2 regions of the Simplicispira sp. 125 genome follow, and region 1 is predicted to be linked to the other one. Evidence: predicted binding sites of a transcription regulator. Region 1 holds the regulator's gene; the other holds the start of a gene.
What was found. Region 1 encodes FliA, which starts transcription of late flagellar genes. Its sites were predicted from a motif close to CTAAAGTTTNNNNNNNNNNNGCCGNTA; they were not measured.
Positions count from the first base shown of each region.

Region 1 (14,147 bases):
GCCGCAGGCCCTGCACTTGACCCTGGCGTGGCCGACATTCTGACCCAAAAAGCCGCTGAAGTGGCACTCAAGCAGGAGGAGATGGGGCTTCCCGCCTGCCTGCTGGTGCCTGACCAGATCCGCGGCGCCATCTCCCGCCTGGTGCGCCGTGTAGCGCCTCGCCTACAGGTGCTCGCACACAGCGAGATTCCTGAGACCCACACCATCCGCATTGGCCCCATCCTCAAAGGAGCATCGGCATGAACATCAAACGCTTCCACGCTGCCACGTCCCGTGAAGCTCTGGCGAAAGCCCGCATGGCTTTTGGCGATGGCACGCTGATCCTGTCCAACCGGCCCACCGCCAACGGCGTCGAGGTGGTTGCCACAGCCGAAGACACGTTGGGCAACATTGATCAAGGCAAGGAAAGCCTGCAAATCGAACACCGGCCCGAGGCAATGCCCCCTGCACGGCGCTCACTGCAGGAACGTGCAGCCCTGGAAACTCGAAATCCGGTCAAAGAGGATACCGAGCAGTTGGCGATGAGTACGCTCTCGTTCCAGGACTATGTGCGCGAACGCATGCTGCGTCGCCGCCATGAGGCCCTGCAAGAAGCAAACCCCTTGGCGACAGCTCTGGCAGAGCGCGAACCCGAAACACTCCGTGAGCGCCCTACTCCCGCGCCAGTGGTGCGGCACAACCCCCTGCGACCAATCCACCCTCCCCAAGAGACCACGCCACGCACGGCCCGGCGCGAAAACAGTGTGGCGCCTTTCATGGCTCCGTCCATGGATTCCCAGGGGCTCATGCATGAGCTGCAGTCCATGAAAGATCTGATCGAGGACCGTTTCAATACGCTGTCCTGGCTGGGCCAGGCACGGCAAAACCCGATTCAATCGAACCTCATGCTCAAAATGATCCGCGCAGGCTACTCGCCATCTCTGGCGCGCGCCATTCTGGAGCGCATGCCCGAAGAAATGGATGCCGCCGAATCAGTGCGTTGGCTGATGGAGGTGCTGGAACGCAACCTCAGAACCGACGCAGGCATGCCCCCCCTCTACGAAGAAGGGGGCATCTTCGCGCTGGTGGGCTCCACTGGCGTGGGAAAAACCACCACCACGGCCAAGCTTGCAGCCATGTGTGCCCGCATCCACGGCCCCGGCAGTGTGGGATTGATCACGCTGGATACCTACCGCGTGGGTGCGCACGATCAGCTGCGCAGCTATGGCCGCATGCTCGGCATCGTCGCCCACCTGGCCCATGACCGTGCTGCGCTGCAAGATCTTCTCGGACTCCTCAGTGGCAAAAAAATGGTGCTGATCGACACCACCGGTGTAGCGCCACGAGACCCGCGCAAGCGCGACATGCTGGAAGTATTGAACCTGCCCCAGGTTAACCGCCTGCTGGTGCTCAACGCGGGCTCGCATGGCGACACACTCGACGACACGCTGGGCGCCTTCAAGACCGATGGATCACAGCAGGCCATCCTGTCCAAAGTGGACGAAACCGTGAAATTGGGCCCCGCCATTGATGCATTGATCCGCCACCAGATGATGCTGCGCGGCGTGACCAACGGCCAGCGCGTTCCAGAAGACTGGGAAGCTGCTGATGCACACAAGCTGGTCAGCGCATCCATGCGTGCGTCGGTGCGCTCGGCGTTCGACCCGAAAGCTACGGATTTGAACTTCTTCTTCTCACATTCTCCAGAGAGTTCATACGAAAAGGGGTTGGTCGATGCTTGACGTTGGCTTTCACCAAGGTGCCAGCCTGTACAGCCATGCGCCACAGGATGAATTGCGGCTGATCGCAGTAGCCAGCCCGCAAACGGAGACGCATGGACTGGAGATTCTCTGGCAAGTCTGCCTGCATTTACAGCGGCTGGGCTATCCGGTGGTGGTGCTGGACGGCACGGCCCGGGAAAACGAAGACAGCCCCGGGCTGATCGATCTGCTGGCGAATGCACCCTGGAGCGAAAGCATGCCTCCCGCCCGCCAACGCAATGCCTCGTCGCTGGCCGTGCTGCCTTCCATGCTCGGGCTACAAAGCCTGGCGAACCCGCCTCCGCAACATCAGCACCCGCTACAGGCTTTGCACCCGCTGTTCCGGCGTTATGCGCTGGTCGTTATCCATGCCCCCGTGGGGCTGCTGGCATCACCGCTGCTTGAGGGAACCATGGTCTCCCCTCTGCTACTCATGTCCCCTGGGAAAAAAGGTTCCGTGGACAGCTATCGCCAACTCAAACACCTGGCATTGCACGCGGGCCTGACAGGCACGGTGGCCTGCGTCACTCCCCCAGAGCAACCAGGACAGCATGCACTGACCCGCCAAGCGCTGCTTTCGCTGCGCGACACTGCTGCACGCCACCTGGGCCAAAAGATACGAACGTCACTCATCCAAACCAATAGCGCCCAGGATCTACAGCGGCTGGCCTTGCAACTGCTGGAAAACGCGAGCACCATCAGTGCCTCGGGCTTGGGAACTGCGCTACCATCTGCCGCTGCGGCAGGTTTTTCCTCGCCCATTGTTCAAAGCCATTGAAGTGACATACACCGCCAAGGGCCATCTCGATCGCGACGCGATGATTCGCCAGTACCTTCCGCTGGTTCGTCGATTGGCGCACCATATGATTGCCAAGCTCCCTGCCAATGTAGAGCTGGACGATCTGATCCAGGTAGGAATGATCGGATTGTCTGAGGCACTCACACGCTATGAGGTGGCACAAGGTGTGCAGTTCGAAACTTTTGCCACACAGCGCATCCGCGGCGCCATGCTCGATGAATTGCGTGAGAGCGACTGGATGTCGCGCAGCTCGCGCAAAAGCCAAAAAGATATTGAAAAAGCCCTGCGCCGCCTGGAGCAAAAGCTGGGGCGCAGCCCGCTGGAGTCTGAAATCGCTGCCGAACTGGATATGGCACTGGTCGACTACCAAAGCCTGCTGAGCAAGGTGCGCGGCACCCAACTGGTGTATCTGGAAGACATGTCGCACAGCGAAGATGACGACGGGTTCCTGGAACACCACGATGCCGCAGATCCCGCAGGCGACCCCATGGCCATGCTGCGTAACCAGCGCCTGCGCTCCTCACTGGTCACTGCCATTCAATCATTGCCCGAGCGCGAACAGTACATCATGGGCATGTACTACGAACACGACATGAATCTCAAGGAAATTGCGGCTGTGCTGGGTGTGACCGAATCACGGGTTTGCCAGTTGCACAGCCAGTCGATTGCCCGATTACGCGCAAAAATGCGCAGCCACTGATCTTGCGTCCCAGTATCTCTACCAGCAGGGCGGCACAATCACCCGGCAGACCGGTAAATACGCGCACCTGAAGAGCCGCCCCGACCTGGGCTACCGTAGGTCGACGCATTGTCGACAGGGGGCAAAACCACCGCAAGCTGTTTTTCTACCAGGGCGGCCACGCGGGCCAGTTGGTCTCTCTGCAATGCCAACTCGGCACTTACCTGGCGGATTCTGGGAACCAGTTCAGCAGGCATTTCACCTTGCACACGCTCCATGGCATTGGAAAAATCAACAGCAGCCTGCCGTAGCGAGCTGCTGAATTTCTCCAGTGCCAATGCATCTGTCGACTTGAGTGCAGCCGATGCCTGAGTCAGTTGTTCCTCAACGGCCTCCAAAGCCTGGACAAGAAGCATGGTGTGCGCGCGCCTTTAACGGTCTTTCGAGTAAAAAGTGATCGATTCAGGCGCGACTCAGAATGCTAGACCATCAGCCCTTTGCGCGGGAAAAGAATTCCTGGGAATTCGCCAGCATTTTGTCTGCCACGACTTCGGCATTCACCTTGAAGGAGCCACTCTCGATGGCAGAGCGTACGGCTTTGACCTTACCCGCGTCAAAATCGCCCTGATTGCGACTGGCTTGATCGAGCGACTTGGTTGCCGATGAAAAGGTTACCGGCACACCGGCGGCGGCCACAGCGGACGAAGCGCTTGCAGCCAACCCTCCTGCGGCCTGTGCGGCCGCTTTTGCCTGCTGCTTGGCAGGCGCTGCCTGCGCTAGTGCGCCCGGCAGTTCCGGTTTTTGTCCTATTTTCATCGCTCTCTCCGCTGCCCCTTGAAATATGGGACCAGGTAGCAATGTTTTCGACCTGTCGTGCGCAGACTTTAGCGGTAAATCGCAAAAACAACCTAAAGCTGGACGCCTATCGTCCCGTCATCATTCACAATGCCGGTCACTATCTTCCCATTATCCATTCTAATGCGCACAGTTTGGCCTGCGGCTCCGGCCGTCATTGCCTGCCCTCCCGCACTGATGGCATAGCCCCGTCCTTGGGCCACCACCCTCACCAGAGCACCCGCCTGGAAGATTTGGGGCGCACGCAACATTGGCTGACGCAGGGCTTGGCCTGCCTTCAGGTGGCGCGCAGCGACCTGTCCAACCCATAAGCTGGGCTCGGCAACGATGGAGGCATTTTCCGCCGCCCAATCCACTTCGGTCTCGGTCGCGTCGGCCGCAGTGAGCACTGAGCCCATGGTGACATCACCCGTCAGAACCCAGGCAGGGCCGTAAGCTTTGATCGTCACGGGGAGAAACACATTCCAGCGCACTGCAGCGTCTTGGCACCGCAAACCCAAACGGGTGCGCCCCCACAGACGGGCACCTGCGGGCAGGTAGGGCTCCACACGGGTACATGGCGCTAGACGCAGGCGCTCGTCCAACGCACCCACGCTCACCTCCATGCGCAAGGGCGATTGCGCAGGCATGTTGCGCGCCAGGGCCTCATCCAGCCATTGCTGGGTCATCTGCTCCAGGTTCACCTGCGCTTGAGCAGCACTCGCAGCCACACACAAGACAGCCGCCCCTACGGCGCGCAGTAAATAGGCAAATCGGTATGTCATGGGAGGCCTCCTGGAAATTCGGTGCCCGCAAGCAAGCCACAAGCCATTGAACTATAGGCGGCACACCGCCCGGGGAAACACCGAACTGCACACCAATTCCTCCGTTCTTCCCCCTTTAGAAAAAACGTGGCGTTTCCATAATCAGCCCACGCCAGCAGTCCATTCAGGGCCCTGGCGTTACTGCAACTTACGGTGTGAGGCGCCCCATGCTTGACAAGATGACCAACCAGCTGAATTTCCACAGCAACGCACTGATCCTGCGTGGCGAGCGTCAGCGCATCATTGCCAGCAACATCGCCAACGCTGACACCCCCGGCTATGTCGGCCGCGACATGCATTTCACCGACGCACTGCGCGAAGCGAATGCAGCGGGCAGCCAGTCGCCTGGTGCAGCCAATCCCCAGACAGGCGCCACCAGCCCACGTCACATACCCTTGTCGTCCACCCTGCCCGGCAGCAGCAGCAGCACCGATAACAAGCTGGGCTACACCGTGCAGACACAACCGTCTCTGGACAAAAACACCGTGGACATGGATCGCGAACGTGCCAACTTCACGGACAACGCAGTGCGCTACGAAGCCACACTGCGCTTCCTCAACGGCCAGGCCAAGACCATGCTGAGCGCCATTCAAGGCCAGTGACATTCTTTGAGAAGCGGGTACTGCCATGTCAATGTTCTCCATCTTCAATGTCTCGGGAAGCGCCGTGAGTGCGCAATCCCAGCGCCTGAACACCGTGGCCAGCAACCTGGCCAACGTGGACGCTGTGGCCGGCCCCGACGGTCAGGCTTACAAGGCACGGCAACTGGTTTTTCAGACCACGCCCATGGGGCCCGACAACGCTGCGGGCGTGCGCGTGAGCGCCGTCAAGGAAAGCGAAGTACCAGGCCGCCGCGTGCACGACCCCAGCCATCCGTCCGCGGATGCCGAGGGCTATGTGACGCATTCCAATGTCAACGCGGTGGAGGAAATGGTGAACATGATTTCTGCCTCGCGGTCCTACCAGAACAACATTGAAGTCATGAACACAGCCAAAACGCTGCTGCTCAAGACTTTGCAAATGGGCCAGTAAGCCTGCAGGAGTTTCCCCATGATCACCAGCGCCACCGCCGCCACTTCAGCAACTACCAGCACGAGCACGACCAAAGCCGACGCAGCCTCCGACCCGGCGGCGGCCCAGGACCGCTTTCTCAAGCTGCTCGTAGCCCAGCTGAACAACCAGGACCCGATGAACCCGCTGGACAACGCCCAGATGACATCGCAGATCGCGCAGATCAATACCGTCACCGGTATCCAGCAGTTGAACGAGACCGTCAAGGGCCTGGCAGGCCAGTTCGCAGCCCAGCAACTCATGCAGGGCAGCGCCATGGTCGGTCGCAACGTGCTGATCGCAGACAACACCCTCGCCATGGACACCACCAACCACGTAGGCGGCGGCGCGTTCGACCTGGCAGGTTCTGCCGCCAGCGTGTCTGTGCAGGTGCTCGACGCCAATGAAAAGCTGGTGGGCACCGTGGAACTGGGCGCTCTCAAGGAAGGCCGCTACAACTTCGAATGGGATGCCTCGACATACACCGGCACCAGCCCGCTGCATTTCAAGGTGCTCGCCGCCAACGGCAAGACGGCTGTCGATGCCACCGCACTCTCGGTCGATCAGGTGACTGCGGTCAGCCTGGACAACGGCACGCTGTCCCTGCAACTCTCGCGCGGTGGCAGCACCAATTACAACGCCATCAAGGCCATTCTCTAACCACCCTCACGTCACATTTTCAGGAGCACACCATGGGTTTTCAACAAGGTCTCTCGGGCCTGAACGCTGCCAGCAAGAACCTGGACGTGATCGGCCACAACATCGCCAACACCAACACGGTAGGGTTCAAGGCATCGCGCGCCGAATTTGCAGAAATGGTGGCCTCGGCCATCGGCGCTGCCGGCGGCAGCAATGCCGGCATCGGGGTGGAAGTGTCGGCCGTGGCGCAGCAGTTCGGCCAGGGCAACATCACCATCACCGGCAATACGCTGGACGTGGCCATCAACGGCAGCGGTTTTTTCAAGCTGCAGCAGCCTGACGGTTCTTCCGCCTACACAAGGGCCGGCAACTTCAAGCTCGACAAGATAGGCAACCTGGTGACCAACAATGGCGCCAAGGTCATGGGCTTTCCAATTGATCCGATCACGGGCCTGCGAACCGCCAGCGACCCCTCGCCACTCAGCTTTCCCACGGGCGCGCCCATTCCGGCAAAGCAGACCACCAAGATCGTCGCCGAGTTCAACCTCGACGCCCGCGCCAAGGATGCTGCTGGAGACCCGGCCGCTGTACCGCCCGTAGCCCCCACACCCCGCGCCACTTACGGCACTTCCATCAACGTCTACGACAGCCAGGGCGTTGCCAAGCCGGTGAACCTTTATTTCCAGAAAACCGCCACCGCCAACACCTGGGACGTGTACGACACGCTGGACGACCCCTCGGCCACACCACCCGTGGTGGGCGTTGTGATTGGCCAGATCACGTTCGACAACAACGGCGCCATCACCGGCCCGGCCGCCACGCCCCCCGCCACAGGATTCATCCTGCCTCTGACGGGCATCAATCCCAGTCCGCCCAACCCCAACAATCTCCCGCCCTTTGATGTGGAGATCAGCCTCGATGGCGTGACCCAGTTCGGCAGCAAGTTTTCTGTCTCCGACCTGAGCCAGGACGGCTATGCCTCGGGAACGCTGACGGGCATCAACGTGGAAGCCAGCGGCATGGTCATGGCCCGTTACTCCAACGGCGTGACGCGCGCAGAAGGCCAGGTTGCCCTGGCCAATTTTCGCAACCCGCAAGGCCTTCTTGCCGTTGGCGACAACGCCTGGGTCGAAACATTTGAATCCGGCGCGTCGGTCATCGGCACCCCCACGGACGGCAACTTTGGCGCGCTGCGCTCGGGCGCACTGGAAGACTCAAACGTCGATCTGACCGCCGAGCTGGTCAACATGATGACGGCGCAGCGCACCTACCAGGCCAACGCGCAAACCATCAAAACCCAGGACCAGGTGATGTCCACCCTGGTCAACCTGCGCTAACGCGCCCGCCTGAGACAACGGAGTCACCATGGACCGCATCATCTACACCTCCATGACCGGCGCCAACGCTGCCGCACACCGGCAGGCGGTGCTGTCCAACAACCTGGCCAACATCTCGACCAACGGCTTTCGTGCCGAGATGTCGACCTTTCGCTCCGTACCCCTGCAGGGCGATGGGGCATCCACGCGCGTCTTCGCGCTGGAAGCCACCTCGGGCCACCGGGACACCGCTGGTCCGGTACAGCGCACGGGGCGCAACCTCGATGCCATGGCCGTGGGCAACGCCTGGTTTGCCGTACAGGGCGTCGACGGTACCGAGGCCTACACCCGCAACGGCGGTTTCGAAGTTTCTGCTGCAGGGCAGTTGCTCACGTCCACCGGCTTGCCCGTGCTCTCCGATGGTGGTGCGCCCATCGACATTCCACCGGGCGCAGAGGTTTCGCTGGGTTCTGACGGCACCGTAACGGCCAAATCGGCGGGGCAGCCGGCAGCCGCTGTCGGGCGTCTCAAGCTGGCCACTCCCACGCTGGAAGACCCCCTCAAACGCGGCGACGACGGGCTGTTCCGCGCAGCATCGGGCGACCCGATTCCCAGCGATGCCAACGCACGCATGCTCAGCGGCGCCATTGAAGGCTCCAACGTGAACCCGGTCGAATGCATGGTCGGCATGATTGCCGCGTCACGCCAGTTCGAGCAGCAGATGCGCCTGTTGCAAACCGCCGAAACCAACGATAAATCCGCCAGCCAGCTGCTGGGCATGAACGGCTGAAGAGGCAAACGACAGCGCCCCGAGCGACTTTGGCCACGCCAGTCCCACAGGCACTGAAACATTGATACGACCGAGGTAATCCACCATGATCAACTCCCTTTGGATCGCCAAGACCGGCATGTCTGCCCAGCAGACACAGCTCGACGTCATCTCGCACAACCTGGCCAACGTATCGACCACCGGCTTCAAGCGCAACAACGCCGTGTTCGAAGACCTGATTTACCAGAACCTGCGCCAGGTCGGCTCCAACACCACCGAGCAAAACCAGCTGCCCACCGGCCTGCACCTGGGCCTGGGTGTGCGCACGGTCGCGACCAGCCGTAATTTCACGCAAGGCTCGCTCCAGGAGACCAAGAACAACCTGGACGTCGCCATCAACGGCAACGGCTTCTTCGAGGTCACCATGCCCGACGGCAGCATCGGCTACACACGCGACGGCTCCTTCCAGGTCGATGCCCAAGGCCGCCTGGTCACCTCCAGCGGCCTGCCCGTGGCCAACGGCATCACGATTCCGACGGGCGCCACCAGCGTAAGCATCAGCACGGAAGGCGCGGTATCGGCCATCGTGGGCAACAACCCAGCACCCCAGCCGCTGGGAAACCTGGCGATGTCCAGCTTTATCAATTCAGCGGGCCTGGAGCCCATCGGGCAGAACCTTTTCAAGGAATCGGCCGCCTCGGGCCAGCCCCAGCAGGGAACACCAGGCTCCAACGGATTGGGCTACATCCGCCAGGGTTTTCTGGAAGCATCGAACGTGAATGTGGTGGAAGAACTGGTCACCATGATCCAGACCCAGCGCGCCTACGAGATGAATTCCAAAGCCATCCAGACCTCCGACCAGATGCTGGCCAAGCTCAGCCAGCTCTGATCACAGGATTGGGAGAGCACCACCATGAGAACAATTTCCCCCTCCATGGCCCGTCTGCGCGCAGGCTGCCTGGCCCTGGTGGCCGCACTGGTCTTGCCAGGCTGCGCCAGCCTTTCGCCCACGCCGCCGGTCGATATCCTGCCCACGACACCGCCGCCGCTGGCCGTCGTGCCCCGCACACCACCGCCGGTCACAGGCAGTCTGTACCAGCAGGCCAGCTACCGACCCGCCTTTGAAGACCGGCGCGCTCGCATGGTGGGCGACAACGTCACCATCCAGATCGTGGAAAACGTAACGGCGAGCCAGAAATCCTCGTCCAGCGTAGATCGCAACTCTGAAATTTCTGCCGGTATCAGCGCCCTGCCCTTCGTGAACAAATCCCTCACCGACAAGACCACGCTGGGGGCCAAGTCCGACAATACCTTTGCAGGCAAGGGCGGCACTGAAAGCGCCAATACCTTCTCGGGATCGATTACGGCCACCGTCATCGATGTGCTTCCCAACGGCCACCTGGTGGTGGCCGGAGAAAAGCAGATCGGCGTGAACCAGAACGTGGATGTGCTGCGCTTCTCGGGCACCATCGACCCGCGCGCCTTGCAGCCCGGCAGCATCATCAACTCCACCCAGGTAGCCAACGTGCGCGTGGAATCTCGGGGCCGCGGCGCACAAAGCGAAGCGCAGGTGATGGGCTGGCTAGGCCGGTTCTTCCTCACGATATTGCCGTTCTAAGAAACACACTCCAAAACATCAAAAACAATAGCTGCTACCGCTTACTGTATAAGCGCTAGTGGCTGTTTTTATGTGTTTTTTCTTATCGTGAAGAAGCACCATCTACAAGCCCTTGGCACAGGCAATAGACCGGTGAACCGGCTTCTTTTTGGGTTTTAGTTCTGGCGGCAGAGAACCACAATCGAGGCATGAAAGCCCCGTCCTGCTCCTTTTTGCCGCGCCCTTTGCGCCTGCTGCGCGTCTTGCTGGCCACGGCAGTACTGTGCGGCATGGTGCCGGCCCACGCGCTGCGCATCAAGGAAGTGGCCGCTGTTCAAGGCGTGCGAAGCAACCAGCTGACGGGTTACGGTCTGGTGGTCGGCCTGGACGGCACGGGCGACCAAACGACCCAAATGCCCTACACCACGCAGGCCATGCAGAACTACCTGCAAAACATCGGTATCAGCCTGCCTCCCAGCGCCGCCGGGCAACTGCAGTTGAAGAACGTGGCAGCGGTGATCGTCACGGCCCAGTTGCCGGCATTCGCCCAACCCGGCCAGCTGATTGACGTCAACGTTTCCTCCATGGGTAATTCCAAATCCCTCAAGGGCGGCATGCTCATGACCACCCCGCTGCGCGGCGCCGATGGCGAAATCTACGCACTGGCCCAAGGCAATCTCGCGGTCAGTGGCGCAGGCGCATCGTCGGGCGGCAGCAAGGTGCAGATCAACCACCTGAGCGCAGGCCGCATTCCGCAGGGCGCGCAGGTTGAACGCTCGGTGCCGACGCCACTACACGAGGGCGATTCGATCACCCTGGGCCTGAACGCCTCCGACTTCCAAACGGCGCAGCACGTGGCCCAGGCCATCAACACCCGCATGGGTGCGGGGCGTGCCACCGCCATCGATGGCCGCACGGTGCAGGTGCAGGCGCCATCCGCACCCGGGGAGCGGGTCGGCTTCATTGCCCAGATCGAAGAACTACCGCTGGAGGCCATGGTGCCGGCCGCCAAGGTGGTCATCAATGCGCGCACCGGATCGGTCGTGCTGAACCAGGCCGTCACGCTGGGGCCCTGCGCCGTGGCGCATGGCAACCTGTCGATCATCATCAGCTCGCGGCCCGTGATCAGCCAGCCCAACCCGTTATCGCAAGGGCAAACGGTGGTTGCGCAACAAAGCGACATCCAGATCAACCAGGAACCCGGCAACGTCATCCAGGTTCCTCCGTCAGCCCAATTGACCGATGTGGTGCGCGCGCTCAATGCGCTGGGTGCCACGCCCGGCGACCTGCTCGCCATCCTGCAAGCCATCAAGGCCGCTGGCGCGCTCAACGCAGAGCTGGAGGTCATCTGATGCATGCACAGCCCCCTGTGCCTGCAGAAGCACCGCCCAAGGAGTGCTAAGTCATGGCCCTTTCCCTTCCTTCCTCCAACAGCCTCAACACCTCCAATGCGCTTGCGGCAGACGTACGGTCACTCGACCGCCTGAAGTTTTCCGCAGGCGATAGTCCGCAAGCCACGCGCGAGGCGGCCAAACAGTTCGAATCGCTTTTCATGCGCGAGATGATCAAGAGCATGCGCGAGGCCACCATGAAGTCAGGCTTGCTCGACAGCGCCCAGGGCGATCTGAGCACCGACCTGCTGGACCAGCAGCTTTCTGTGCAGATGTCTGGCCAGCCGGGTGGCCTGTCCGAGGCCATTGCACGCCAGCTCTCGATGCTGATGGGCGGCGGTGCGTTGCAATCCTCGCCCCCTTCCACGCTCAGCCTCGCTGCCCCCAGCCTGCGCACCCCGGCCGCCGCCCCTGCAGCGCCCGCCAGTGGGCCAGCCCCCAAGGGTCGCGACGATTTTGTGCAGCACCTGGGTGCCACGGCCGAGCGCGTTGCCCAGGACAGCGGCATTCCGGCCAGCTTCATGCTCGGCCAGGCCGGGCACGAAACCGGCTGGGGCAAAAGCGAGATCAAAAATGCCGATGGTTCCAGCTCATTCAACCTGTTCGGCATCAAGGCGGGCAAGGGCTGGACCGGCAAGGTGGCCGAAGTGACGACCACCGAATACATCGATGGCACTCCCCGCAAAGTGGTCGCTAAATTTCGCGCCTACGACTCGTATGAGGATTCGTTCCGGGACTACGCCAAGCTGATCAACAACAACCCGCGCTACGAAAAAGCCCGGGCCCAGACCGATTCGGCCACCGCCTATGCCATGGAACTGCAGAAGGCCGGCTACGCCACCGACCCCGCCTACGCCCGCAAACTGAGCGGCGCCATCCAGAGCGCGCTGCGCGCCATGGCATGACCCCGGGAGAAACACCATGAGCCTGCTCAACGTCGGATCCCGGGCCTTGTTGGCCAACCAAACTGCGCTGCAAACCGCAGGCCACAACATCGCCAATGTCAGCACGCCTGGCTACTCGCGCCAGACCGTAGTGCTGCAGACCGTGCAAGGCCAGTTCACGGGCGGGGGCTACATCGGCCAGGGCGTCGATGTGCAAACCATTTTGCGCAACCACAGCGAACTGCTCACCCGCCAGGCCACTGCGGCATCCGCCGTGGATGCCGGAGACACCGCCCGCATGGATCGACTGCGCCAGTTGCAGGATGTCTTCAGTGGCGGGGCCACTGGCCTCGGCGCATCCATCAACGACATGATGAACGCGCTCTCCAACGTGGTGAACAGTCCTACCGACCTCACCGCACGCAGCGTAGCCCTCACGCGCATGGATGAAATGGCCGCACGCATGCGCGATGCATCGCAGCGCCTGGACGAAATCAGCTACACCGTGGCCGAGCAGCTCAAGGGCAGCATGGTCACCGTCAATAGCCTGGCCAAAAGTATTGCAGGCATCAACGAACAAATTGCCCGCGCCAAGGGCAGCGGCCAGCCCCCCAATGACCTGCTCGACCAGCGGGACCAATTGATCCGCGAGCTCAACCAGCACATTCAGACCTCCCAGGTTGAGGCCGACGATGGCAGCATCAGCATTTTTGTGGCCGGCAGCCAGCCGTTGGTGCTCGGCAACCAGGCGGCCACGCTGTCGATCGACGACCCCGCCGACTTTGGTGCCGGCAGCGGAAAAAAAGTTTTGAATTTTCGCGCCCCAGGCTCCAGCACCAAGGTGGAGCTGAACGAAAGCATGCTCGGCGGCGGCGAGGTCGCGGGGTTGCTGCGCTTTCAAAACAACGACCTGGCCGAGGGCCGCAACCTGCTGGGACGCATGGCGGTTGCCATCAGCGAATCCATGAACACACAAAACCGCCTGGGCCTGACCTTGGACGGTACCCCCGGCGAAAATTTGTTCGCACCGATCAGCCTGAGCGACGCCGCACGCAGCAGCTTCAACACCTCGGCCGCCACCATGGGGCTGACGGTGACGGACCCTGCGTTGCTACAGGCTTCCAACTACACCATCAACTTCTCGGCGGCTGACGCTGGCTCCATCACGCGCAGCTCGGACGGCAAAGTCTTCAGTTTCAACGCTTCTGGGGCGCCTCCGGTCACGTTGGCAGATGTCTTTTCTGCACAGGGGCTGGGCGTCACGCTCTCCGGTGTACCCAACGCCGGTGACAGGTTCATGATCACATCACTGCAAGGAGGCGCGGCGCTGCTCCAAGCATTGCAGTATTCACCGGTCGATCTGGCAGCCGCCAACCCGATCAATGCCGCCATGGGCCCCACCAACTCGGGCACCCTGCAGATGGTCAACCTCAAGGCGCTGACCAATCCGCCGGGCACCACAGCCCCGGTGACCATCACCTTCACAGGGGCCAACACCTACACCCGCTCGGACACTGGTCCCACCAGCTATACCTATGTCTCGGGTCAGCCCATTACCTACGACAACGCCACGCCGCCCACGGGCTGGTCACTCACTGTCAATGGCGCACCCAAAGCGGGCGACAC
Region 1 is NZ_QEKM01000001.1:2,380,224-2,394,370, forward strand. Features, by position in the region: gene flhA (flagellar biosynthesis protein FlhA) at 1-243, shown strand, start outside; gene flhF (flagellar biosynthesis protein FlhF) at 240-1,721, shown strand; gene C8D04_RS11175 (hypothetical protein) at 1,714-2,517, shown strand; gene C8D04_RS11180 (RNA polymerase sigma factor FliA) at 2,519-3,238, shown strand; gene C8D04_RS11185 (hypothetical protein) at 3,277-3,633, opposite strand; gene flgM (flagellar biosynthesis anti-sigma factor FlgM) at 3,707-4,033, opposite strand; gene flgA (flagellar basal body P-ring formation chaperone FlgA) at 4,126-4,836, opposite strand; gene flgB (flagellar basal body rod protein FlgB) at 5,043-5,477, shown strand; gene flgC (flagellar basal body rod protein FlgC) at 5,503-5,907, shown strand; gene C8D04_RS11210 (flagellar hook capping FlgD N-terminal domain-containing protein) at 5,926-6,585, shown strand; gene flgE (flagellar hook protein FlgE) at 6,618-7,901, shown strand; gene flgF (flagellar basal-body rod protein FlgF) at 7,930-8,670, shown strand; gene flgG (flagellar basal-body rod protein FlgG) at 8,756-9,538, shown strand; gene C8D04_RS11230 (flagellar basal body L-ring protein FlgH) at 9,563-10,267, shown strand; gene C8D04_RS11235 (flagellar basal body P-ring protein FlgI) at 10,456-11,598, shown strand; gene flgJ (flagellar assembly peptidoglycan hydrolase FlgJ) at 11,652-12,542, shown strand; gene flgK (flagellar hook-associated protein FlgK) at 12,559-14,147, shown strand, end outside.

Region 2 (14,147 bases), 640 kb from region 1:
GGTGGAACTGCCAGAACTCCATGTCTTCCAGCGGGATGCCGGCGCGTGCCGCCATGCCCAGGCCATCGCCGGTGTTGATGAACGCATTGGTGGAGGCAGCGAAGATGCGACCGGCGCCGCCGGTAGCCAGCAGCACGGTCTTGGCTTCCAGGATGTACAGGTCGCCCGTTTCCATTTCCAGAGCCGTCACGCCGACCACGTCGCCATCCTGATCGCGGATCAGGTCGAGGGCCATCCATTCGACGAAGAAATTCGTTTTGGCCTTGACGTTCTGCTGGTACAGCGTGTGCAGCATGGCGTGGCCGGTTCGGTCAGCGGCCGCGCAAGCGCGTTGCACAGGTTTTTCGCCATAGTTGGCAGTGTGGCCACCAAACGGCCGCTGGTAAATGGTGCCGTCGGCATTGCGGTCAAACGGCATGCCAAAGTGTTCCAGCTCATACACGACGTTGGGCGCTTCACGGCACATGAATTCGACCGCGTCCTGGTCGCTCAGCCAGTCGCCGCCCTTGATGGTGTCGTAGAAGTGGTAGTGCCAGTTGTCCTCGCTCATGTTGCCCAGGGATGCGCTCACGCCACCTTGTGCAGCCACGGTGTGCGAGCGGGTAGGAAACACTTTGGACAGCGAGGCCACGTTCAGGCCTGCGCGCGAGAGTTCGAGGGCGGCGCGCATGCCGGAGCCGCCGGCGCCGATGATGACGACGTCGAACTTGCGTTTGGTGATGTTGGCGTTGGTGTAGCTCATGGATTTAGCCTTTGTTCGCGGTATTGGGCGTGGGCATCACAGACGCCACAGAACCTGGAAACCCCAGCCCGCGCAGCCGACGAGCCAGACGATGGTGAAGACTTGCAGCACCAAGCGCAGTCCTACGGGCTTGATGTAGTCCATCCAGATGTTGCGCATGCCGACCCAGGCGTGCAGGGCAAGCGCGATGATGACGGAGAAGGTCAGGAACTTCATCCATTGGGCAGCAAAGATGCCGGCCCACAGGTCGTAACCCACGGGGCCCTTGCTGAACACGACCTGCAGCAGCAATGCCAGCGTGAACAAGATCATGAGCGCTGCAGTAACGCGCTGGCTGAGCCAATCACGCAAACCGTAGTGGGCACCCACGACGGTGCGTTTGTATCCGTAGTTGGACATGGTATTTTCCTCTTTATCGTCAGGCCACCCCGCCGCTGGCGTCAGGGGCGCGGGGTTGAATCAGTACAGACCGAAGAGTTTTGCGCCCAAGACCAGCGTCAGGAAGATGCTGACCACCAGGGTGAAAATGGCGGAGGACTTGCCGAATTGTTTGTTCACGGCTTCGTGGCTGACGTCCATCCACAGGTGGCGCATGCCCGCAATCATGTGGTGCAGGTAGCCCCACATGATGCCCAGCACCACCAGCTTGAGAAACCACCCGGGTACAAAACCCACGCCAGTGCCGAAGGCGGACTTGAAGCGCGCAAATGAATACTCGGAAGATACGGAGGTGTCAAACAGCCAGATCACCAGCGGCAGCAGCAAGAACAGGATGGCTCCGCTCGCTCGGTGCAGGATGGAGACCCAGGCGGCAGCCGTCATGCGGTAGGTCGTCAGGTCCTTGAAGGCGTTGATGTTGCGGAATTCAGGCCGCTTTTTGGCTAGCTCGGTCATGGCAAGTGCTTTCGTGGAGGTAACTGCTTTGTAATTTTGAGCGCAAGGAGAACCCAAAATTCTATTGCAATGCAGCAAGGCATCATTTGATGCAGGTGGTATTTTCTGTTTTTTTCGGCATTGCGTGCCAATGTGGGGCTGTTATCTTCAGTTCAGTTCGTTGTGGTAGTGGTGGGTGTCTGTGCGGTAAAGACCGCGCCGTAACTCCATGGGAACATCGTTGTAAGTGTAAGCAATGCGCTCGACGCTTAGCAGGGGCGTTGCCGGGGTGACTTGCAGTCGTTTGGCTTGTTCGTCGTCCGGTAGCACGGCGCGAATTTTTTCTTCGGCACGCACCATGCGAACGCCAAAATCCAACTCCAGCATGGCGTAGGTGGGGCCGGGGTAGTTGGCCATCTGCGTTGCCGTTAGACCTTTGAAAGCCTGGCCTGGGAGCCATATCTCTTCAAGAATGGTGGGGACCCCGCTGAACGACAGGATACGGCGTGCCTGCACCATGGGGTCGCCCGTGCGCAGGCCCAGCGCACGGGCGACCTCGGCGCTGGCGCGTACCCGCTTGCAGTCAATGATGAGGCGCTCTGCAGGGCCCTCCACGCTGGCGTCTCCGCTGTCGGGCATCAGCTTGAGAAACCGGTACTGCACATGTTGCTCGGCATGGGTGGACACGAAGGTGCCCTTGCCCTGGCGGCGCGTGACCAGGTTCTCGGCAGCCAGCTCGTCGATGGCCTTGCGAACCGTGCCCTGACTGACTTTGAAGCGGGCTGCCAATTCCATTTCGCTGGGAATGGCTTCGCCGGGCTTCCACTCGCCTGCCTGCAGGCTTTGCAGGATCAGGCCCTTGATTTGCTGGTAGAGCGGGCTGAACGCTGGCGCCGGCAAGCCGACCGGCTGCAGCGGATCCGGGAAGTCAGTGGCGGAAAGCGGTAGTGAAGACATGGTGCATGGAGGTGCGCGAACGGGTGGTGCAAAGCAAAAGCCGGGCGCCGCATGGTGCTCAATCATATCTTATATAAGACATAAGACAAATTGACGCAGTGCGGAAAACGGCAGTAAAATCCCGCCCTGTTCGCGGAGCACGTGTTGCTGATAACAGGCGCAGGTGGCAACCGCTGCACTCTCCCCTGTTTCCTTCACTTCCTGGAGTTCTCACCATGAGCAAAAAGCCCGTTCGCGTAGCCGTTACCGGCGCCGCAGGCCAAATCGGCTACGCCCTTCTGTTTCGCATCGCTTCGGGCGAAATGCTGGGCAAGGATCAGCCTGTCATCCTGCAGTTGCTCGAAGTACCCGTGGACGGACCGCAGAAGGCACTCAAGGGCGTAATGATGGAGCTCGACGACTGCGCCTTCCCGCTGCTCGTCGAGATGACTGCCCATAGCGACCCCATGACCGCCTTCAAGGACGCCGACTACGCACTGCTGGTCGGTTCGCGTCCCCGCGGTCCCGGCATGGAGCGTGCCGAGCTGCTGGCCGTCAACGGCGCCATTTTTACGGCACAGGGCAAGGCCCTCAACGCCGTTGCCAGCCGCAACGTCAAGGTGCTGGTGGTGGGCAACCCCGCCAATACCAACGCCTACATCGCCATGAAGTCGGCCCCTGATCTGCCGCGCAAGAACTTCACCGCCATGCTGCGCCTGGACCACAACCGCGCTGCCAGCCAGATTGCCGCCAAGACCGGCAAGCCCGTGGCCGACATCGAAAAGCTGACTGTCTGGGGCAACCACTCGCCCACGATGTACGCCGACTACCGCTTTGCCACCATCAATGGTGAGAGCGTTGCCCAGATGATCAACGACCAGGAATGGAACGCCAACGTGTTCCTGCCCACGGTCGGCAAGCGTGGCGCCGCCATCATTGAAGCGCGCGGCCTGTCGTCGGCTGCCTCGGCTGCCAACGCCGCCATCGACCACATGCGCGACTGGGCCCTGGGCACCAACGGCAAGTGGGTCACCATGGGCATCCCATCGGACGGCCAGTACGGCATCCCGAAGGACACCATGTTCGGCTTCCCCGTGACCTGCGAAAACGGCGAATACAAGATCGTCGAAGGCCTGGAAATCGATGCCTTCTCGCAAGAGCGCATCAACAAGACGCTGGAAGAACTGCAAGGCGAGCAGGACGGCGTGAAGCACCTGCTTTAAGCGCCCATGAGCGATGCTGGGTCTCCCCAAGCCGTGATCGCCCCTCTCGGGGGCGGCGCAGCGCACGCAGTGAAACGCATGGGGGGTGCCTCGCATCCGCGCGACATCCTGTTGGGTGCCCAGGCCGCAGCAGGTTTGCTGCCGGTCTGTGACCATTACAGCGGTGCCCCAGCGCGGATGCGCAAAAGCCTGCAACTGCAGGCTGAAATGACACAAGAGTTTGGCGCCTGCGTCTTTGATGTGACGCTGGATTGCGAAGATGGCGCCCCCGTGGGCGCCGAGGTCGAACATGCCACTCTCGTCGTGGCGCTGGCCTGTGAAGCGGCGCCCGGCGCCCGGGTTGCGGCGCGTGTGCATGCGGTGGATCATCCGGCTTTTGCCAGCGACATGGCTACCATCGCCGGTCAGGCGGGCCACCGTTTGTGCCACATCATGCTACCCAAGGTCGAGTCGATCGACGATGTGCTGCAGGCCGAGCGCGCACTTGAGCGTGCAGGGGCTGCGCATCTGCCGCTCCACGCCCTCATCGAATCCCCTGGCGCGGTTCACCGCGCCTTTGACATTGCTGCCCACCCGCGTGTGCAGAGCCTGAGCTTTGGCTTGATGGACTTCGTGTCGGCCCATGGAGGCGCCATTCCGGCATCGGCGATGACGTCGGCAGGGCAGTTTGATCACCCGCTGGTGGTGCGGGCCAAGCTGGAAATCGCCTCCGCCTGCCATGCCCATGGCAAGGTGCCTTCACATTGCGTGGTGACGGAATTCACGGACATGTCCGCCATGCAGTCCGCAGCCCGCCGCGCTGCGCGCGAGCTGGGCTACACCCGCATGTGGAGCATCCATCCGGCGCAGATCAGGCCTATCCTTGAAGCGCTGTCGCCTGCCCAGGACGAGGTGCAGGAGGCTTCCCGCATCATTGCTGCCGCCGCTGAGGCAGACTGGGCGCCCATCAGTGCGGATGGCGTTCTGCACGACCGCGCGAGCTACCGGTATTTCTGGCAGGTGCTGGAACGTGCACACCAGACTGGGCGAAGTCTGCCGCATGCGGTACAACACTGGTTTGCATCGTCGCATTGCTGAACCTTTTTCCTCACGCTGGAGCCACATCATGAAAACACTGCTCGCCTCTGCACTCATCGCCTTGGTACCTTCTCTGGTTCTGGCCCAGGCAGCCCCGGCTGCCAAATCAGCGCCCAAGTCATCAATCAAGTCATCGACCAAGGCTGCAACAGAGACCAAGACCAAGTCCGTCGCCAAAAAGGCATCCGCCAAAGGCAGCACCAAAACCACGGTGGCCAAGGTCGAGCCGCCCAGCAGCCGCGTGCAGCTGCGCAGCGCGACGAGTCAAGTCGCCAGTGGTCTGATCGCTGCGCGCACGGCAATGTCTCCTGAAGAGCTGGCTATTGCACAGCGCGTTTATGTTGGCCAGATCGCCTGTGAGCTGGGGGCTACGGTCAGTGTTACGGCAGACACCGAAGCGCCGGGCCACTTCCACGTGGGCGGCAAAGGCTTCAAGTACCACATGGTTCCGGTGGTTACGTCGACCGGCACGGTGCGCCTGGAAGACCAGGCTGGCGGCGCAGTGTGGCTGCAGATCGCCAACAAATCCATGCTGATGGACCAGAAGCGTGGTCAGCGCCTGGCCGACGAATGCATGAGCCCGGAACAGACCGTGGTGGCCGAAGCCATCAAGAAAACCCCCCCGCCCAGCTTGTTCGAAGCAAAAACTACCAAGTAATTGCCCGCAGCGGGCTGTGAAAGCCTTGCCCCTCGTTTGAAAAGATAGAAGTAACCGGAGAAAGAAGTAAATGTTGCAAGCCTACCGTGACCATGTGGCCGAGCGCGCAGCGCTGGGTATTCCGCCGCTGCCCCTGACCGCCAAGCAAACCGGCGAACTGGTCGAGTTGCTCAAGAACCCGCCGGCAGGCGAAGAAACCACGCTGGTCGAGCTGATCACCCACCGCGTGCCTGCAGGCGTGGATGATGCCGCCAAGGTCAAGGCCAGCTACCTGGCCGCCGTGGCCCACGGTACCGAGAAATGCTCGCTCATCAGCCGTGCGCAAGCCACCGAGTTGCTGGGCACCATGCTGGGTGGATACAACCTCACGCCGCTGATCGACCTGCTGGACGATGCTGCCGTGGCAGGTGTTGCCGCTGAGGCGCTGAAAAAGACGCTGCTGATGTTCGACCAGTTCCACGACGTCAAGGAAAAGGCCGATAAGGGCAATGCCTTTGCCAAGGCTGTGGTGCAAAGCTGGGCGGATGCCGAATGGTTCACCAGCCGCCCTGAAGTGCCCAAGAGCATTACGCTCACCGTGCTCAAGGTCACGGGCGAGACCAACACCGACGACCTCTCCCCCGCACCCGACGCCTGGAGCCGCCCTGACATCCCGCTGCATGCGCTGGCCATGCTCAAGAACAAGCGCGACGGCATCACGCCCGAGGAAGACGGCAAACGCGGCCCGGTGAAGTTCATCGAAGACCTGCGCGCCAAGGGCCATCTCGTGGCCTATGTCGGCGACGTGGTCGGCACGGGTTCGAGCCGCAAGTCGGCCACCAACAGCGTGCTGTGGTTTACCGGCGAAGACATCCCCTTTGTGCCCAACAAGCGCTTTGGCGGCGTCTGCCTTGGGTCAAAGATTGCCCCCATCTTCTACAACACCATGGAAGACGCGGGCGCGCTGCCCATCGAGCTCGACGTGAGCCAGATGAACATGGGCGACACCATCGAACTGCGTCCCTACGAAGGCAAGGCCTTAAAGGACGGCAAAGTGATTGCCGAGTTCGAGGTCAAGAGCGACGTGCTGTTCGACGAAGTGCGCGCCGGTGGCCGTATCCCGCTGATCATCGGTCGTGGCCTGACCGCCAAGGCACGCGAGGCGCTGGGGCTGGCTGCTTCCACTTTGTTCCGCCTACCACAAGTGCCCAAGAGCCATGGCAAGGGCTTTACCCTGGCGCAGAAGATGGTGGGCCGCGCCTGCGGCCTGCCTGAAGGCCAGGGCGTGCTGCCCGGCACCTACTGCGAACCCAAGATGACCTCGGTCGGCTCGCAGGACACCACCGGCCCGATGACGCGCGACGAGCTCAAAGACCTCGCCTGCCTGGGTTTCAGCGCCGACCTGGTGATGCAGTCGTTCTGCCACACGGCCGCTTATCCCAAGCCCGTGGACGTGAAGATGCACCATGAGTTGCCCGAGTTCATCAGCAACCGTGGCGGCATCTCGCTCAAGCCCGGCGACGGCATCATCCACAGCTGGCTCAACCGCATGCTGCTGCCCGACACCGTCGGCACGGGTGGTGACAGCCACACGCGCTTCCCCGTGGGCATCAGCTTCCCCGCAGGCTCTGGCCTGGTGGCCTTTGCCGCCGCTACCGGCGTCATGCCGCTCGACATGCCCGAATCGGTGCTGGTGCGCTTCAAGGGCCAGATGCAGCCCGGCGTGACGCTGCGCGACCTGGTGCATGCGATTCCGCTCTATGCCATCAAGGCGGGTTTGCTCACCGTAGCCAAGCAAGGCAAGAAGAACATCTTCTCGGGCCGTATCGTTGAAATCGAAGGTCTGCCCGATCTGAAGGTGGAGCAGGCTTTTGAGTTGTCGGATGCCTCGGCCGAGCGCTCGGCTGCCGGTTGCACGGTGCGCCTGAACAAGGCCCCCGTGATCGAGTACCTGAACTCGAACATCGTGCTGCTCAAGAACATGATCGCCCAAGGCTACGAAGATGCGCGCACCATCCGTCGGCGCATCCAGGGCATGGAAGCCTGGCTGGCCAACCCACAGCTGCTGGCACCCGATGCCGACGCTGAATACGCTGCCGTGATCGAGATCGACCTGGCCGAAATCACCGAGCCTATCGTTTGCTGCCCGAACGACCCGGACGACGCCAAGACCCTGTCCGACGTGGCGGGGGCCAAGATCGACGAAGTGTTCATCGGCTCGTGCATGACCAACATCGGTCACTTCCGCGCAGCCTCCAAGCTGCTCGAAGGCAAGAAGGACATGCCGGTCAAGCTCTGGATGGCACCGCCCACCAAGATGGATGCGCAGCAGCTCACCGAAGAAGGCCACTACGGCGTCTTCGGCGCCGCTGGTGCCCGCATGGAGATGCCCGGCTGCTCGCTGTGCATGGGCAACCAGGCGCAGGTGAAAGAGGGCGCCACGGTCATGTCCACCAGCACCCGTAACTTCCCCAACCGCCTGGGCAAGAACACCAATGTGTACCTGGGCTCGGCCGAACTGTCGGCGATTGCTTCCAAGCTGGGCCGCATCCCGACCAAGGCCGAATACCTGGCCGACATGGGGGTGATCAAGCAAAGCAGCGATCAGATTTACCAGTACCTGAACTTTGACCAGATCGAGGAATACTCTGACGTGGCCAAGGGTGTCGACGCTTGAAGCGTTCAGTCTTGACATGAAAAAACCCGCTTTGAGCGGGTTTTTTTTGGCGGATGCTGGCGCCGCTGGACGGCATTGCCGCTCGATGGGCGGCCTGCAGCGCTCAGGCTGCTGCGCTGGAACCATCGGGGGCAGAGGGTTCTGTGGCCGGACGGGGGCCGAGTTTGGAAGCCAGAAAATCGTCATACCCCTGCATGACCAGTGCGTACGTTTTGTTGATGCCTTGCTCAACCGGGCTGTCCTCCCCGAGCACGCCCAGGCCGCCGAGGATGTCCCGTGCTTCGCCAAAGCCACGCTCAAAACCGCCCCGGATCAGGTCGACAAAATCGCGTGCCATGGTTTCCGCATCTTTGTCCTTGTTTTTGGGCTGTGCGGCATAAGCATCGTAGAAAGCCGTAGACAGAGAAAGAATGCGCCCGGCAGTGGCCTCGGGCGAGCCGTCCGGCGCATCCTTGCCGCCGATGGCGTTCGGCCCCAGCTCAGGTTCCAGGTATTCGTTAATGCGATCAATGGCCGTGCGGTAAAGCAGTGCCAGTGAAGAGTCGCCCGACTGGATCGATACGTCCATCGATGCCTGCAGAATCTGCACGTTCTGCTGCTGGCGCAGGTTGGGTTTGCCATCGGGCGCCTTGGTGCCCCGGGCTTCCTCGGTGGGCGTGGTACGGTGGGTGCGCGCGGCCTCCTGGGCGGGCAGGGCCGATGTGGAGGGCATATTTCCGACGGAAGAAGTGGCCATGGCAGTCTCCTGGGCAGATTCAAGGGCGCGGCATATCTCCCTAAGTTATCGGCAGCCACCGGTAAAAGTTGAATCTGGGCGGAAAAGCAGGGTCTGTTCGGGCTTTAGAAATCCGCTGGTTGGTCGAACGGGCTGGCGGAGTTGGGGCGCATGCCATTTTGTTGGATTGATCACCGCACCCCGCTAAAAGAGTCGAGCGGGCTGAAAAAACAGGAGCTGCTTGCGCTTTACCAATAAGGGTTTCAGGTAATTTTCATATTGAAATCCAATGGATCCAAGCGCTGCAAGCTATATTTTCAATAGCTTGTAAAAAACATCTTTCACACCAACCGCGCAATCAGCGCCCCCTCGGCGGGCCCTTCGATTGGGATGCGCACGCGCAGCGGGCTGCCCGAGGCGACCTGCAGTGCTTCGCCGTCCAGGCTGCGCATCTGCGTGAGTTGCACGGTGCGGTTGCCGCTGGGGTGGACGATTTCCAGCCTGTCGCCTACGCCAAAGCGGTTCTTGGTTTCCACTTCGGCCCAGCCATCCTGCACGCTTTTCACTTCACCCACGAACTGGCTGCGCTGCGACTCGGAGCTGCCGGTTTCGTAGTTCTGGTAGTCGTTGGCCGGACGGCGCTCCAGGAATCCGGGGGTATAGCCCCGGTTGGACAGGCCTTCAAGCTCGGTGATGAGTTCGGGGTTGAAGGGGCGGCCCGCCACCGCGTCGTCGATGGCGCGGCGGTAGACCTGGGCGGCGCGTGAGACGTAGTACTGGCTCTTGGTGCGGCCTTCGATTTTGAGCGAATCGACGCCGATCTCGACCAGGCGCTGCACATGCTCGACGGCGCGCAGGTCCTTGCTGTTCATGATGTAGGTGCCGTGCTCATCTTCCATGATGGGCATGAGCTGGCCTGGGCGTTCTTTTTCTTCCAGCAGGTACACCTTGTCGGCCAGCGGGTGCCGCTCGCCACCGCCGCACGAGGCAAAGGCGGAGTTGTCGTCCTCCTGGGCCTTGTTGAAATTGAAGTCGCCCTCGATGCGCTGGGCCATGGCTTCGCCGGTGTTGGGGTCCACGGCGGCCTCTTGCGTGGCGTAGTTCCAGCGGCAGGCGTTGGTGCAGGTGCCCTGGTTGGGGTCGCGTCGGTTGAAGTAGCCCGACAGCAGGCAGCGGCCCGAATAGGCGATGCACAGGGCGCCGTGCACAAACACTTCCAGCTCCATGTCGGGGCATTCCTGGCGGATTTTCTCGATCTCGTCCAGGCTCAGTTCCCGCGAGAGGATGATGCGCGTCACGCCCACCTTCTGCCAGAACTTGACCGACATGAAGTTGGTCGTGTTGGCCTGTACCGAGAGGTGAATGGCCACTTCGGGCCATTTCTCGCGCACCATCATGATGAGGCCGGGGTCGGCCATGATGATGGCGTCCGGGCGCATGGCGATGATGGGCTCGATGTCACGCAGGTAGGTGCGTACCTTGTCGTTGTGCGGCAGCAGGTTGCTCGTCAAAAAGAATTTTTTGCCGCGTGCATGCGCTTCTTCGATGCCCGTCTGTATCTGTTCAATACGGAATTCGTTGTTGCGTGCGCGCAGGCTGTAGCGCGGCTGGCCGGCGTATACCGCGTCGGCACCGTAATCGTAGGCGGCGCGCATGCGGTCAAGCGTGCCGGCAGGCAGCAGGAGTTCGGGGCTTTTCAGGGTCATGGTGCGTGATTGTCGGGCAGTTGCCCCAGTGCGTGTGTGCGCACCGGCATTTGCACCCGGTGCGCACAGGGTCAGTCGCGCGGGCGGAATCCGATTTCCAGGGTGGCGGGCACTCTGCCGTCCACATCGCGGGGCAGGGTCTCGGTTTTTTGCAGGGCGCGCAGCACGGCGTCGTCCCAGCTCTTGTTGCCGCTCGATTCCTTCAGCCGGGTGCGGGTGATGGTGCCGTCGGGGGCGGCCTGTACCTCGACCACCGCGCGGGGGTTGCCGTCCAGGGCATCGGGATAGACGATGTTGGGTTTGACCTTGGCCGCTACCTTGCCGCCGTAACTGCCGGAGGGGCCGGAGTCGCGCAGGGCCGTGCCGCTGGCGTTGGCGCCGCCCGTGGCATTGGCCAGGCCCTGCATGCGGCGCAGGGTTTCCTGGCGGCGTTCTTCCGCAGCTTTTGCGCTGGCCTTTTCCAGGGCTTCTTTCTTGCGCTTGTCTTCGGCAAGGCGCTTTTGTTCCTTGTCGTGCTCAACTTTTTCCCGCTCGGCCGCCTTTTCCCGCTCGGCCTTTTCTTTGGCGAGCCGGTCTTTCTTGTCCTGCTCCTTGCGGGCCTGTTCCTTTTCGCGTTCTTCGTGTCTTTTCTTTTCGAGGGCCAGGCGTTTTTTCTCACGCTCCACCGCAATGTCGGCTTCCCGTGGATCGGGCTGCGGTTTGGGCGGCGGCTCCACCGCCTTGGGTGGTGGCGCGGGAGGCGGCTGCGGTGTGGGTGGCGTGGGGGGGGCGGTGGTGTGGGTGGTTCCTCGGCGCGTGGCGCAGCCTGCTGCGGCACGGCGGACCATAACTCGGCCACCACGGCAGGCTGGTCGCTGTCGCGCTTCCAGGCTACGCCCCAGGTGAGCGCGCCCACCAGCACCAGGTGCGCCAGCACGGCCAGCGCAATGGCGCGCCCACGGCCCGGGGGGCGGGGCGGGATGAATTGGTCGCGGTCGTCGTGGGCGTGCATGCAGTGGCTTGAATTCGGTGGCAGGCTCTCAGCCGCCTTGTTTGACGGACAGGCCCACGCGCTGCACTCCGGCCTTTTGCAGAGCGTCCATGGCTTTGACCACCGCTTCGTAGGGCACGCCCTTGTCCGCACTGATGACCACAGGCGTGTTGTCCGGCTGGTCTTTTTGCCATGCCTTGGCCAGCGTGCCCAGCGTCTGGGCCGTTACCGGGCGCTCGTTACCGCCGGTTTTGAGTTGAAAGCTGCCATCCTTCTGGACGATCACCTGCCCGAATGTTTTGGGCGCCTTGGCGCTCTTGCCCACGCTGGGCACGTCGATCATGCCCGGCGTCAGCATGGGCGCCGTCACCATGAAGATGATGAGCAGCACCAGCATCACGTCGATAAAGGGCACCATGTTGATCTCGTTGATGGTGCGGCGGCCGCGGCCGCGCGAGGCTGAAGCGGGCATGGTGGTCTTTGCCTCGGTCAGTGGCCCGTGCCTACAGGCGCCGGGTGTGCGCCCAGGTTGCGCTGCAGGATGTTGGAGAACTCTTCAATGAAGGTCTCCTGGTGGATGGCCACGCGGTCGATGTCGCGGGCAAAGCGGTTGTAAGCGATCACTGCGGGAATGGCCGCAAACAGGCCGATGGCCGTGGCCACCAGGGCCTCGGCAATGCCGGGCGCCACGGTGGACAGGGTGACCTGCTCCATGCCGGCAAAACCGGTGAAAGCGTGCATGATGCCCCACACCGTGCCAAACAGCCCCACATAGGGCGAGACGGAACCGACCGATGCAAGGAAGGACAGGCTGGACTCGACCACATCCATCTCGCGTTGAAAACTCGCCCGCATGGCGCGGCGTGCGCCGTCCAGCAGCGTGCCTGGGTCCTGGATGCGGCGTTCGCGCAGTTTTTGGTATTCGCGCATGCCGCTGGCAAAAATACGCTCCATGGGGCCGGTGTTTTTGGCGTTTTGCACGGCGCTGGCGTACAGGTCGTTCAGGCTGGTGCCGGACCAGAACTCGCGCTCGAAATCGTCGTTGAGCGCCTTCACCCGGTTGAGGCCAAACAGTTTGCGGAAGATGGCAGCCCAGCTGGCCACCGAAACGGCCAGCAGCAGCACCATGACGAGTTGCACCACCCAGCTGGCGTGCAGCACCAGGCTGATGATGGACATGTCTTGGGAGTTCATGAAAGTTGTTCCAGGAGGGAGCCGGGGATTCGGGCAGGGCGCATGGTGGCCGCGTCGACCCAGCCGATGCGGATGGTGGCTTCGCTCAAAAGAGTGGGCGGTTTGCCGTTCATGTGCTCTTGATTTAATAGCGCTTGCTGCGCCATTGTCAACGAGGCGCGGCCTTTGTCTTGCAAAACAGCAGTAACAATGAGTTCGTCGTCCAGGCGTGCCGGGCTGAAGTAGCGCAAGCGGGCATCGGTTACGACAAACATGCCGCCGGTTTGTTCCCGCAGGCGGTGCTGCGACAGCCCCAACGAGCGCAGCCATTCGGTGCGGGCGCGCTCAAAGAACTTGAGGTAGTTGGCATAGAACACGATGCCCCCGGCATCGGTGTCCTCCCAGTAGATGCGGACAGGGAAGATGAACGCCATGCTCAGCCTAACAGTGCGCGCATGCGCGCTACTGATTCTTGCAACTGCGCCATCGAATTGGCGGTGGAAAAGCGCACAAAACGCTGCGGGTCAAAGTTGCCGAAATCGCGTCCCGGCGTCACGGCCAGGTGGGCGCGGCGCATCAGTTCAAAGGCAAAGTCCCAGCTCCCCTCTACCCCCAGCTTGGCGCAGGCGCTGCTGCAGTCGGCCCAGGCGTAGAAGGCGCCATCGGGCAGCACGGGCACGCTCAATCCCAGGCGCTGCAGTTCGGGGATGAAGTAGTCGCGCCGGGCCTTGAACTCGGCGCGGCGGCGTTCGTATTCGGCAATGCTCTCGTCTTCGAAGCAGGCCAGCGCGGCGTGCTGCGAGATGGTCGAGGCGCAGATGAACAAGTTTTGCGCCAGACGCTCGACCACCGGCACCAAGGCCTCGGGCACCACCATCCAGCCCAGGCGCCAGCCGGTCATGTTGAAGTATTTGCTGAAGCTGTTGATACTGATGATGTTGTCGTCGATGGCCAGCGCCGTGTGGCTGAACTGCTCTTCGTAAGACAGGCCCAGATAGATCTCATCAATCAGCGTAATGCCGCCGCGCTCCTGCACCACGTTGTGGATACGGCGCAGCTCATCGGGTGCAATGGAGGTGCCTGTGGGGTTGGAGGGCGAGGCCAGCAGCACGCCCCGTGTTTTGTCGGTCCAGGCCGCGCGCACCTTGTCGGCAGTCAGCTGGAAGCGCTCCTCGGCCGTGGTGGGCACCAGCACCGCGGTGCCCTCGGCGGCGCTGACGAAGTGCCGGTTGCAGGGGTAGCTGGGGTCGGGCATGAGGATTTCGTCGCCCGCGTCCACCAGCGCCAGGCAGGCCAGCTGCAGCGCGGCCGAAGCCCCAGCAGTCACCACGATGCGCCGCGCCGGCACATTCACGCCAAAGCGTTGCTGGTACCAGCCGCTGATGCGCTCACGCAAGGCGTCGAGCCCCAGTGACTGC
Region 2 is NZ_QEKM01000001.1:1,739,896-1,754,042, reverse strand. Features, by position in the region: gene sdhA (succinate dehydrogenase flavoprotein subunit) at 1-742, opposite strand, end outside; gene sdhD (succinate dehydrogenase, hydrophobic membrane anchor protein) at 779-1,141, opposite strand; gene sdhC (succinate dehydrogenase, cytochrome b556 subunit) at 1,202-1,636, opposite strand; gene C8D04_RS08075 (GntR family transcriptional regulator) at 1,784-2,572, opposite strand; gene C8D04_RS08070 (malate dehydrogenase) at 2,788-3,774, shown strand; gene C8D04_RS08065 (aldolase/citrate lyase family protein) at 3,853-4,851, shown strand; gene C8D04_RS08060 (hypothetical protein) at 4,880-5,509, shown strand; gene acnB (bifunctional aconitate hydratase 2/2-methylisocitrate dehydratase) at 5,580-8,165, shown strand; gene C8D04_RS08050 (DUF5610 domain-containing protein) at 8,269-8,901, opposite strand; gene yegQ (tRNA 5-hydroxyuridine modification protein YegQ) at 9,222-10,586, opposite strand; partial or broken gene tolA (cell envelope integrity protein TolA) at 10,658-11,577, opposite strand; gene C8D04_RS08035 (ExbD/TolR family protein) at 11,606-12,028, opposite strand; gene tolQ (protein TolQ) at 12,046-12,750, opposite strand; gene ybgC (tol-pal system-associated acyl-CoA thioesterase) at 12,747-13,163, opposite strand; gene C8D04_RS08020 (pyridoxal phosphate-dependent aminotransferase) at 13,166-14,147, opposite strand, start outside.
Region 2: the regulator FliA is predicted to act here: its motif matches at 8,948-8,974, upstream of C8D04_RS08050 (DUF5610 domain-containing protein).